One region of the Breoghania sp. JC706 genome, then DNA from elsewhere that is predicted to be linked to it. Evidence: predicted binding sites of a transcription regulator. Region 1 holds the regulator's gene; each other region holds the start of a gene.
What was found. Region 1 encodes LexA, which represses DNA repair genes until DNA is damaged. Its sites were predicted from a motif close to TGTTCNNNNTGTGTTCNG; they were not measured.
Positions count from the first base shown of each region.

Region 2: the regulator LexA is predicted to act here: its motif matches at 1,489-1,506, upstream of V2L18_RS01075 (UvrD-helicase domain-containing protein).
Region 3: the regulator LexA is predicted to act here: its motif matches at 1,911-1,928, upstream of V2L18_RS16960 (YifB family Mg chelatase-like AAA ATPase).

Region 1 is NZ_JBANCG010000005.1:407,010-411,125, forward strand. It holds gene V2L18_RS12870 (ferredoxin--NADP reductase) at 308-1,123, shown strand; gene lexA (transcriptional repressor LexA) at 1,464-2,186, shown strand; gene V2L18_RS12880 (ComEC/Rec2 family competence protein) at 2,448-4,116, opposite strand, start outside.
Region 2 is NZ_JBANCG010000001.1:245,407-249,522, forward strand. It holds gene ligA (NAD-dependent DNA ligase LigA) at 1-1,118, shown strand, start outside; gene V2L18_RS01075 (UvrD-helicase domain-containing protein) at 1,533-4,016, shown strand.
Region 3 is NZ_JBANCG010000007.1:357,256-361,371, forward strand. It holds gene dut (dUTP diphosphatase) at 1-399, shown strand, start outside; gene gshB (glutathione synthase) at 556-1,500, shown strand; gene V2L18_RS16955 (hypothetical protein) at 1,651-1,836, shown strand; gene V2L18_RS16960 (YifB family Mg chelatase-like AAA ATPase) at 2,006-3,535, shown strand; gene V2L18_RS16965 (response regulator) at 3,989-4,116, shown strand, end outside.

The sequences.
Region 1 (4,116 bases):
CTCTTCCCTGTCGGAAACGACATGGGGCCATCAGACGCGTTTCCCGGCGTCCGCTTTGCTGTATAAGGATAGCGATCTGCTGGCTGGAGTGGCCGCCGCGTGCGGCCGGGCGGGGGTTCGCAACACGATAGCCCCGGCAATCCGGCGTTATTTTTTGTTCGAGCGAGCGAGACACTCCCTCCCACCGCCCTCGGGGTCTGCCGGGACGTCCTCCGGGAGCCCGCCGGGAGGCCCGCACGGAAACCGGCGGACCGAGGCCTAAAGATTGACGTAGCTCCGGCTGACCGAGGATGCCCAGGATTTCGACATGAACGTAATGACGCGCCCCGACGAACTCATCGCGCACGCGCCTGCCAACACCTACGTGCAGACGGTCACGGAAGTCACCCATTACACCGAGCGCCTCTTCCGTTTTCGCATGACGCGTCCGGCCGAATTCCGCTTCCGTTCAGGCGAATTCGTGATGATCGGGCTGATGATCGACGGCAAGCCGCTGTTTCGCGCCTATTCCATCGCCAGCCCCGCCTGGGGCGAGGAGCTCGAGTTCTTCTCCATCAAGGTGCCCGACGGGCCTCTGACCTCGCATCTTCAGAACATCAAGGTGGGCGATGCCGTCTTGATGAAGAAGAAGCCCACCGGCACGCTCGTCAACGATGCGCTCATTCCCGGCAAGCGGCTCTACATGTTTTCCACCGGCACCGGGATTGCCCCCTTTGCAAGCCTTATCCGCGAGCCGGAGACCTACGAGAAATTCGACGAGCTGATCCTGACCCACACATGCCGCGAAGTGGCGGAGCTGAAGTACGGTCTCGATCTTGTCGAGGAAATCCGCAATGACGAGATGCTGCGGGAGGTCCTGGATCCTTCCAAGCTGCGCCACTACACCTCCGTGACACGCGAGGATTATCCTTTCCGCGGCCGCATCACGGACCTTATCGCGAGCGGCAAGCTCTTCACCGACCTCGGCGTGCCGCCGCTCGACCCGGCCACGGATCGGGGCATGATCTGCGGCTCTATGGCGATGCTCAAGGATACCAAAGTCCTTCTGGAAAAGGCCGGATTGACCGAAGGCGCCAACAACCGTCCCGCGGAATTCGTCATCGAGCGCGCCTTTGCCGATTGAAGAATCAATGAATTGGAACCTTGAGGCCGGAGCAGCAATGCTTCGGCCTTTTTCGTCTGCGTCACCGTACTGGAAGGAGCGCACGCCAGCGACGACACGTGCCATTTCGAGCCCCTGAACGGGACGTGATCGACCGGCAACGAACGCGCGATACCTACCTGTTTTCAAGTCCTTAAGCGCATACGCGCAAGCAAATTCCAGATCGCGCGACAACTGGGTTCGCGCGCCCGGTTGCCACACCACGGATGGTTAACTCGCCCTTAACCCTTGCGGAACACATATAGAACGTGTAACGTGCCGTTCGCGTTTTGTACCAATACGGTTGCAAGCGAAGGACCCCATGCTGACGCGCAAGCAATTCGAACTTTTGATGTTCATCCACGAGCGCCTGAAGGAAACGGGCGTTCCGCCGTCCTTCGACGAAATGAAGGATGCGCTCGACCTCAGGTCGAAATCGGGGATCCACCGTCTCATCACCGCTCTGGAAGAGCGCGGCTTCATCCGCCGCCTCCCCAACAGGGCGCGCGCTCTCGAGGTGGTACGGCTGCCGGATTCGGTTTCGCCAAGCTTTGCGGCCCAGCGCGGACGCGGGTTTTCGCCAAGCGTCATCGAAGGCTCCCTCGGCCGCACGCCAAAGGCTGTCGCGCCCCCCGCCTCGCAGAGCAGTGACGAGGCGGCCGACGTCGCCACCATCCCCGTCATGGGCCGCATTGCGGCAGGCGTTCCGATTTCGGCGATTGAAACGCACAGCCATTCGATCTCGGTTCCCTTCGACATGCTTGGAAACGGGGACCATTTCGCGCTTGAGGTGCGAGGCGACTCCATGATCGAAGCCGGCATTCTCGACGGCGATACCGTTGTCATCAGGCGCGGCGAAACCGCCGAAAACGGAGACATCGTTGTCGCCCTGATCGACGACGAGGAAGCAACGCTGAAGCGCCTGCGCCGCAAGGGCGCCTCCATTGCGCTTGAGGCGGCCAACCCGGCTTACGAGACGCGCATTTTCGGCCCCGACCGCGTGCGGATCCAGGGGAAACTCGCCGCTCTTTTCCGGCGGTACTAGATCGATTTTGGTCCTGGCGCTCCGGCACGGACGACAGGAAAGGGACTTCATAACAGGAACTTGAAGCATTTTGCGGTGTGATTGATTCAGTCTGACAAGACCGCGCCCGTGCGGCAGGTCATCGACTGCCGGGCATTTGCCCTGATAGGCTGTCGCTTGGATGCCGTTGCTTGGACACTGACAGGTTTCGGAAAATCCCGGCCGATCAGGTCGGTTTCGGAATGAGCCGACGCCTTTGCCGTCCTTATTGGGGGCATTCGTCTATCGCGATTGTTCGCCCTGCTGTGCTGGCGTGGATTGCCAGGGCCGGCCGGCCGGATTTCGCGCGGTGACGAGGCGGCGAAGCCATCCCCGACGTGCCGCTGGTTCTGATGACGACGCCTTGCGACCGAGATAGAGCGCGACAGCCCCGTGAGCGGCGAGATAGTTTTTGTCGAAGACAAGTGCCTGTTCTTTGCAATCATCCGGGGCGGTGAGATGGCTAACGATCACATCGGCGCGCAGACAGTCTTCGGCGAAGGCATCCGGCCGGCTGACGCGCGAAAGAATAATCGAGATGCGTTCGCCGGAGCCTCCCGACCGGTCCTTCCGCGATAAGGGCTCCGATGCGATCGGCGCCGATGCGATCGTCGAAGGTGCAACTCCCGCGCCTGCGTTTGCGGTGCGCTTCGGGGTGCCGGCATGTGTCGGGGTGGCGGCATGCTGCGCCTCTCTTTCAGCCGCAGGCGCCCCGGCGGGGACGGGTTCCGCGGTAGCGAAACTGCGAACGGGCGATTTGATGCGCCACGCAAACTGACCTGTACCGGCGGGAGATTTGTCTGCCACCGCGGAGAAAGCCATCGATGGAGAAGCAGTCATTTCCGATGCTGTCCGCGAGGCAACCGCGAGTTTCTCGCCAAAGCGGCGACCGGCGATGATATCCGCGCCGGGTGTCTCGCGTTGCGATACCGCTTCAACAGGAGGGAGGGCTGCTTTGATAATGCAAGCTTTTTCATCGCAATTCATGACGCCGGAGCCGGCTTTTCGCTCTGCAAGGGCCGCTGCATCGCCGTCCGCACGCAACCAGATCTCCGCCTCAAATTTGCCGCCCGAACCAAGCGCAACCGCCAGCGGACCTTGCTGCGTGCGCACCGCGACGGTTCGCCCGTCCTCGCTGACGAGTATGTCCGGTCGCTGGTACGCGAAAGCGACGACGACGGCTGCAGCAATGGGGAGGATGCCAAGAAGGCGCCAGCGGCTTGTCCAAAGGGCCAGCCACAAGAGCCCTGCCACCGAAAGGATGGCCGGGGCATCGCCAATGGCGCCGACGACACCGCTTCCCGGCGTCCATTCGGCGATCTTGGCCGCGATCGCCAGCATCCCGTCGATGCCAAGCCCCATCGGTTGGAGCGCGAGCGGATCAAGACCAAACGGCATGGCCAGGACGGTCGCGACGGCGAACGGCATGATCAGAAGACTGACAAGAGGCATCGCCGCCATGTTCGCCAGAAGCCCAAGAGGGCTGGCGCGATGGAAGTGACTGAGCGCAATGGGCCCGGTTGCGAATCCGGCAATAAGCGAAGTCATAGCAAGGCCGCTCGCCCAAAAGACGACAAAGCGCAGGATGGAGGCGACCTTGGAGCGACCGGCAAGTTCGGCGGCGTCTACCCCTTGCGATGTCTTGCGCCATACAAACCAGGCGCGATAGGCTGCGACGAGCGCGATGACGGCCGCAAACGACATCTGGAAGCCGGGCTGCAGCAGGGCCTCGGGTGTGAGCACCAGGACAATTGCCGCGGCCAGAGCGACGGAGCGCATCGTCACCGCCGGCCGGCCGGCAATCATCGCGATGAAGATCACGGCCGCCATGACATAGGCGCGCTGGGTCGCGATCGAGGCGCCGGAAATGACCAGATAGGCAGTCGCGGCGACCAGCGCGGCAGCAGCAGCC
Region 2 (4,116 bases), on a different contig from region 1:
CGGGTGCTCTGACGCCGGTCGCCAAACTTGAGCCGGTGACGGTCGGCGGCGTGGTCGTCTCCAACGCGACGCTGCACAACGAGGATTACGTCAAGGGTATTGGCCAGGACGGCGAGCCCATCCGCGGCGGCAAGGACATCCGCAAGGGTGACACGGTGCAGATCCAGCGCGCCGGGGACGTCATCCCGCAGGTGATCGACGTGGATCTGACGAAGCGCCCGGCGGATGCGACGCCGTTCGAGTTTCCCACCGTGTGTCCCGTGTGCGGCAGCCACGCGGTGCGTGAGGAAAACCCCAAGACCGGGCGGCTCGACGCGATCCGCCGCTGCACGGGTGGGCTCACCTGTGCAGCGCAGGCCAAGGAGAAGCTGAAGCACTTCGTCTCGCGCAACGCCTTCGACATCGAGGGGCTTGGCGACAAGCAGGTGGAGTTCTTCTACGAGATCCCGGTGGATCAGGGCGGCATTCACCAGCCGGCGGACATTTTCACGTTGCAGGCCCGCGATGCCGGCTCGCTGGTGAAGCTGAAGAACCGCGACGGCTGGGGCGAGACCTCGGCGAAGAACCTCTTTGCGGCCATCGACGCGCGGCGCGAGATCGATCTCAACCGTTTCATCTATGCGCTCGGCATTCGCCATGTGGGAGAGGGCAACGCCAAGCTGCTGGCGCGCGCCTATGGCTCGTGGGGGGCGTTTGCCGAGGCCATGCGCGAGGCGGCGGACCATGCGAGCGGCGCCTGGACGGACCTCAACAACATCGACGGCATCGGCGAGATCGTCGCGGAGGCCGTCGTGCAGTTCTTTGCGGAAGCGCACAACAGGCAGGCGCTGGAGGCGTTGCTGGCGCAGGTGACGCCGCTTGATATGGCGGCACCGGCCTCGGAAGGCTCGCCGGTCGCGGGCAAGACGGTGGTCTTCACCGGCTCGCTGGAGCGGCTGTCGCGCGACGAGGCCAAGGCAATGGCGGAACGGCTGGGCGCCAAGGTGGCGGGATCGGTTTCCAAGAAGACCGATCTCGTGGTGGCGGGGCCGGGGGCTGGATCGAAGCTCAAAAAGGCGGAAGAGCACGGGGTGGAGGTGATCTCCGAGGACGCATGGTTCGAGCTGGTGGGGGAGTAGGTCGCCTGGGGTGGGGGGAAATCGGGGCCTTCCCGCGTGCTCCGTTCCACCCGTATCCGTCATCCCCGACTTGATCGGGGATCCATTGCCCTCTCCATGCGGTGTGACGTCTCTCCGGCGCGCGAGACGCGCGCGTCTTCGGCCCGCAAAAGCGCCTGACAATCTCGGGGCCAGATGCGTGCTGTCGGGATGCCGAGGCCGATCCGGCGCAAGCCGTGATCAGAGTGGATCCCCGATCAAGTCGGGGATGACGGGCGGAGGGACCGGGGCAGTAAACCTGCAGGCGTGAAGTTGCGGCCTCGGACAAAGCCTGCCTTGCCGCCACCATCCCCTCAACAAACCAGGCCGCCGGCCTCGCTTGCACCACGATCGTTGCTATATTGTTCTGCAATGACACAAGAGATTCGTGGACGAATGAGCACTTCCGGCGGCACGCATGACGACGATCTGGACGGCTGGGACCTGCCGGCCCCGAACGGGGGACAGGCCGGCCGGGCAAACGAGCCTGCGCCGCCGCGTCCCGCCACCGGCGGCATCGCCGCGCGTGCAATGGCTGCCGTGCGTCCCGCTCCTGCGGCTGTCGACTATCTGGCCGGGCTGAACCCGGAACAGCGCGAGGCGGTGGAGACCGTCGACGGGCCGGTGCTGGTACTGGCCGGTGCTGGCACGGGCAAGACGCGGGTGCTGACCACCCGCATCGCGCATATTCTCGCGACCCGGCGCGCATTTCCGAGCCAGATCCTCGCCGTGACCTTCACCAACAAGGCCGCGCGCGAGATGAAGGACCGCATTTCCAAACTCGTCGGCGAGAGCGTGGAGGGCATGCCGTGGCTCGGCACGTTCCACTCCATCGGCGTGAAGATCCTGCGCCGGCACGCGGAGATGGTGGGCCTGAGACCCGATTTCTCCATTCTGGATACCGACGACCAGATCCGGCTCATCAAGCAGCTGATCGAGGCCGAGGGGCTCGACGCCAAGCGCTGGCCGGCCCGTCAGTTCGCCTCGCTGATGGACGGCTGGAAGAACCGCGGGCTGACGCCCTCCCAGGTGCCCGAAGGCGAGGGGCGTTCGTTTGGCAACGGCAAGGGCATCAAGCTCTACAAGGACTATCAGGAGCGGCTCACCGTCTTGAACGCCGCCGATTTCGGCGATCTTCTGCTGCTCACTATCCGGCTTTTCCGCGAACAGCCGGAAATCCTGAAGAGCTTTCAGGAGCGCTTCCGCTACATGCTGGTGGACGAGTACCAGGACACCAACATCGCGCAGTATCTCTGGCTGCGCCTGCTCGCCCAGGGCAACAAGAACATCTGCTGCGTGGGCGATGACGACCAGTCGATCTACGGCTGGCGCGGGGCGGAGGTCGATAACATCCTGCGCTTCGACCATGATTTTCCCGGCGCCAAGGTCATCCGGCTGGAGCGCAACTACCGCTCCACCTCGCACATTCTGGCCGCCGCCTCGCATCTGATCGCCAGAAATGACGGCCGGCTCGGAAAGACGCTGTTCACTGATCACGATGATCCGGATGCCGAGCGGGTCTCGGTCGCGAACGTGTGGGATTCGGAAGAGGAAGCGCGCACGATTGGTGACGAGATCGAGGATCTGCAGCGCCACGGGCACGCGCTCAACGACATCGCCATTCTGGTGCGTGCGTCGTTCCAGATGCGCGAGTTCGAAGACCGCTTCGTCACGCTCGGCCTCAACTACCGTGTGATCGGCGGCCCGCGCTTTTACGAGCGCATGGAAATCCGCGATGCGCTGGCCTACTTTCGCGCAACCATCCAGCCGTCGGACGATCTGGCCTTCGAGCGCATCGTCAACACGCCCAAGCGCGGGCTGGGCGAGGCCTCGCTGAAGCAGGTGCACGCGCTGGCGCGGGCTCAGAACATTCCGCTGATGCAGGCGGCCTCACTGCTGGTGGAGACGGAAGAGCTGAAGCCGAAGCCGCGCAACACGCTGAAGAACCTGCTCGCCGACTTCGCCCGCTGGCGCGCGCAGATCGAGACGATGCGGCACACGGATCTGGCCGAGATCATTCTGGACGAGAGCGGCTACACCGAGATGTGGCGCAACGACCGGTCTGCGGATGCGCCGGGGCGGCTGGAAAACCTGAAGGAACTGATCCGCTCCATGGATGAATTTGAGTCCATGGCAGGCTTTCTGGAGCACATTTCGCTGGTCATGGACCGCGATTCCGGCGACGGCAGCGACGATGCCGTCTCCATCATGACGCTGCATTCCGCCAAGGGGCTGGAATTCGACACCGTCTTTCTGCCCGGCTGGGAGGAGGGGCTGTTTCCGCACCAGCGCGCGCTCGATGAATCGGGCAAGGCGGGGCTGGAGGAGGAGCGGCGGCTCGCCTATGTCGGCATCACGCGGGCGAAGAAACGCGCCCGCATCCGATTTGCCTCCAACCGGCGCGTCCACGGCATGTGGCAGGCGTCGATCCCCTCGCGCTTTCTCGACGAATTGCCGGAGGAGCATGTGGAGGTCGCCGAGGCGTCCACCTCCTATGGCGGCTATGGCACGAGCGGCATGGGGCCTTATGGCGCCAGCCGCTTCGACACGCGCGATCCGTTTGCCGGGGGCAACAGCTATTCCACGCCCGGCTGGCAGCGCGCCCAGCGCAGCCGCGAGAACGGCGGCGGCGGTTTTTCCGAAAGCGGCAGTTCGTTCGGCCGCAAGGGCGGCGGGCGCGGCGGGCCGAAGACCATCGAGGGCGAGCTGGTCGCCAAAAGCGTGACGGAGACGGCGTCGGCCTATTCGGTCGGCGAGCGGATCTTCCACCTGAAATTCGGCTACGGCCGGGTGGCCTCGATCGACGGCAACAAGCTGACCATCGAATTCGAGAAGGCCGGCCGCAAGAAGGTGCTGGACAGCTTCGTCGAGGCGGTTTGAGGGACGGGCTGCGCACGCGGCTTGGATAAAGGGGCTTCCCATGGTGCCGTTTTTTGTCATCCCCGCGAAGGCGGGGATCCAGCACTCCCGGAATGAGCCG
Region 3 (4,116 bases), on a different contig from region 1:
TCCTACCAGAGCGAGGAGGCCGCCGGCGTCGACCTCATGGCGGCGCTTGAGGAGGGCGAACCGGTTCGCCTCGATCCCGGCGCCCGTGCGCTCATTCCCACCGGCGTCGCCATCGCTCTTCCGCCCGGGTTCGAAGCGCAGGTGCGTCCGCGCTCAGGGTTGGCGGTCAAGCACGGGGTAACGGTGCTCAACACGCCGGGCACGATCGATGCCGACTATCGCGGCGAGATCAAGGTGATCCTGATCAATCTCGGCCACGTGCCCTTCGACATCACGCGCGGCGCGCGCATCGCCCAGCTCGTCGTGGCGCCGGTGTCGCGGGCGGAGATCATTCCCGTCGATGACCTCGGCGCGACGGTGCGCGGCGGCGGCGGTTTCGGCTCCACCGGCACACACTGACGTTTGTTGCCACTGGCGGCGTGGACAAACCGGGCCCGCCGCCACATATGAGGAGCGATCCCCGCCCCATCGGCCCGAACCGGCCGATCCGTTCCCGATCACCATTGCCGCCGCCCGGTTGCCGGGCGACCCGAGATTTCATCGGAGCCAAAGCTCATGCCGCTTCGCGTCGCCGTCCAGATGGACCACATTTCCACGATCAACATGGCGGGCGACAGCGCCTTCGCCCTGATGCTGGAAGCTCAAAAGCGCGGCCACACGCTCTATCACTACACGCCCGACCGGCTGGCCATGAACGGCGATACCGTCACCGCCCGCCTCGAACCGGTCGACGTGCGCGACGATCCGAAGGACTACTACACGCTCGGCGAGCCGGTGCGCACGGACCTGGCCGAGATCGACGTGATCCTGATGCGTCAGGACCCGCCCTTCGATCTTTCCTACATCGCCGCCACCCACATGCTGGAAAAGATCCACCCGAAAACGCTGGTGGTGAACGATCCGGCATCGGTGCGCAATGCGCCGGAAAAGCTCTTCGTCACCGAATTCGCCGACCTGATGCCGCCGACGCTGATCACCCGCGACAGAAGCGAGATCGACGCCTTCCGCGCCGAGCACGGCGAAATCGTCATGAAACCGCTGTTCGGCCACGGCGGCGCGGCCGTCTTCCGCATCACGGCGGACGACCTCAACTACGGCTCGCTCTACGATTTCTTCGCCGCCACCTTCCGGGAGCCCTGGGTGATCCAGAAGTTCCTGCCCAACATCAAGCACGGCGACAAGCGCATCCTGCTGGTCGATGGCGAGTTTGCCGGTGCGGTCAACCGGGTGCCGGCAGCCGGCGACCTGCGCTCCAACATGGTGCGCGGCGGCGCGCCCAGGGAATCCGATCTCACCGACCGCGAGCGCGAGATCTGCGCCCGCCTCGGTCCGGCCCTTCGCGAGCGCGGGCTTCTTCTGGTGGGCATCGACGTCATCGACGGCTGGCTGACGGAAATCAACGTCACCGCGCCGACGGGCATCCGCGCGGTCGCGAAGCTCGGCGGGCCGGACATCGCCGCCATGGTCTGGAACACGATCGAGGCAAAGCGCGCGGGCTGACGCCTGCCAACAGCCCTGCCAGCACTCCAGGCGACGCCCGCCGGATGGCGCCGCAAGACGCCTGACCCGGATAACCCGAAGCTGCCCGCCTCGCGCCATGCCCTTGGCGCGGGGCAGTGCTTTTCTTGCCTTGAAAACAGGCAGGTGGAGGTGGCGAAGAAATTTTCAGCAAATGCGAAATTTCGCATGAACGTCGCACGGGCCTTCCTATATAAGCCGCGACCACATCAAAAAAGTAAGAAAGGAAAAGGCATGGTTCGCCTGGCTTTGCCTTACCTGCTCGTGCCTCTGATCACGGGCGGAACGGCAGCCGCCATCATCATTGCGGTGGCATAGACCCTACCCACTCCTCAAAAAGGCCGGCCTTCGCCGGCCTTTTTCTTTGCCCCGCCAGCAGTGCTCGACAGGAATGTTCCTATTCCGTTCTTGAAGCCTGCGGATTTCTGCCGTAGGGTAAGGTTCCTATGGTGAGAAGCCGCAGGGGCGGGCAAGGACGGGGGCACGGATGGTCAGTCGCGTCACGACAGTGGCCTTTCAGGGCATTGAGGCGGTTCCTGTCGACGTGCAGGTCCAGGTCGGGCCCGGCTCGGTGGTCTTCAACATCGTCGGTCTTGCCGACAAGGCGGTGGCCGAAAGCCGCGAGCGTGTCAGAAGCGCGCTCATCGCATCGGGCATGTCGCTGCCGGCCAAGCGCATTACCGTCAACCTCGCCCCCGCCGATCTTCCCAAGGAAGGATCGCACTACGATCTGCCCATCGCGCTTGGTCTGATGGCGGCGATGGGGGCCATTCCGGCCGACAAGCTGCTCGATTACGTGGTGGTGGGCGAACTGGCGCTCGACGGCACGATCGCGTCCGTCGCCGGCGCGCTGCCCGCGGCCATGGGCGCCAACGGCATGGGGCGCGGACTGATCTGCCCGGCCGATTGCGGGCCGGAGGCCGCCTGGGCCAGCGCCGACATGGATATTCTGGCGCCGCGCAGCCTGATCCAGCTCGCCAATCACTTCAAGGGAACGCAGGTTCTGGGCCGCCCGCGTGCCGGCCTGAAGCCGCCCGCCGAAGGCCTGCCCGACATGTCGGAGGTGCGTGGCCAGGAAAGCGCGCGGCGTGCGCTGGAAGTGGCGGCCGCCGGCGGCCACAACCTGCTGATGGTCGGGCCGCCGGGCGCGGGCAAGTCGATGCTGGCGGCACGGCTCCCCTCTATCCTCCCGCCGCTGACACCGCGCGAACTGCTGGAAGTCTCCATGATCGCCTCGCTCGCCGGCGAACTGGCGGATGGCCGCCTGTCGGACCGGCGCCCCTTCCGCGCGCCGCATCATTCCGCCTCCATGGCGGCGCTCGTCGGCGGCGGCTTCAAGGCGCGGCCGGGAGAGGTTTCGCTTGCCCATAACGGCGTGCTCTTTCTCGATGAATTGCCCGAGTTCAACCCGCAGGTGCTCGACAGTCTGCGCCAGCCCCTGGAAAACGGCGAGACGGTCATCGCGCGGGCCAATCATCGCGTCACCTATCCTGCGCGCATCCAGCTCGTCGCCGCAATGAACCCGTGTCGTTGCGGTCATGCGGGCGAGCCGGGGCACGTCTGCGCGCGTGGACCGCGCTGCGCCGCCGACTATCAGGCGCGCATTTCCGGGCCCTTCCTCGATCGCATTGATCTTTCCATCCAGGTTCCCGCCGTCACCGCCCACGATCTCATCCGCCCCGGTGCCTCGGAGAGTTCCGCCTCCATTGCCGAACGGGTTGCCACCGCCCGCCGCGTGCAGGCCGAGCGGTACGCCGCTCTCGGTGTGCCGGCCCGCTGCAACGCCCAGGCCGGCGCGCGGCTCATCGAGGAGGTCGCCCAACCGGACGAGGCCGGTATCGCGCTTCTGAGCGATGCCGCCGACGCGCTCTCGCTGTCGGCGCGCGGATACCACCGCGTGCTCAAGCTCGCCCGCACACTGGCCGACCTCGACGGCCGCGCCCGCGTCGGACGCCCCCACATTGCGGAGGCGCTGGCCTATCGCGGCACCATCGCCCGCCGCGCCACCGCCGCTTGAGAGGCTGGCCCGGAATTGGTATCGGGTTGGGTACCTTCGACCACCCCCCTCATGCACCGCCGCCGTCATCGCCCGGACGACGCCGGGTGATGACTGTGGAGAGATCCGTCTCCTCGTTTCCGCATGTTCGCAAAACAGGAGTGATCGCGCCAACATGATCGCGCCCGTCGCTCGTGTCTTTCAGCTACGGCGGCCACCGCGAGACGGCCGAAAGCAATCCGTCCGGCAAGGTCCTCTGCCCCCTCTCCGGCATGTCGCTCACGATCCCTGGCAATCGTTTGGCAATTCCTTTGCGCCACAATGGCCTATCGGAACGGTGAGGCCGGGCCGGATGCAGGCAGGGGCCGGAGGCGAATCCGGGGCAACTCTGGTGGCCGGTGGCGCACCGGCGCTGCGTTCAGGTCCGGCTCGGACCGCCTGTTCCGGCGCTCAATTGGGGGAATGCGACAGGCTATGCGGTCAACGGCGGAGGAAAGACAAGGCGGTCCGGGGGAGGCGCTGGCGGCGTCCGCTCCGTTTGCTGCCGGTACCGCCGCCGGTCCTGCTCCCGGTCCTGCTCCCGGTGCCGGCCCGCAATCCGC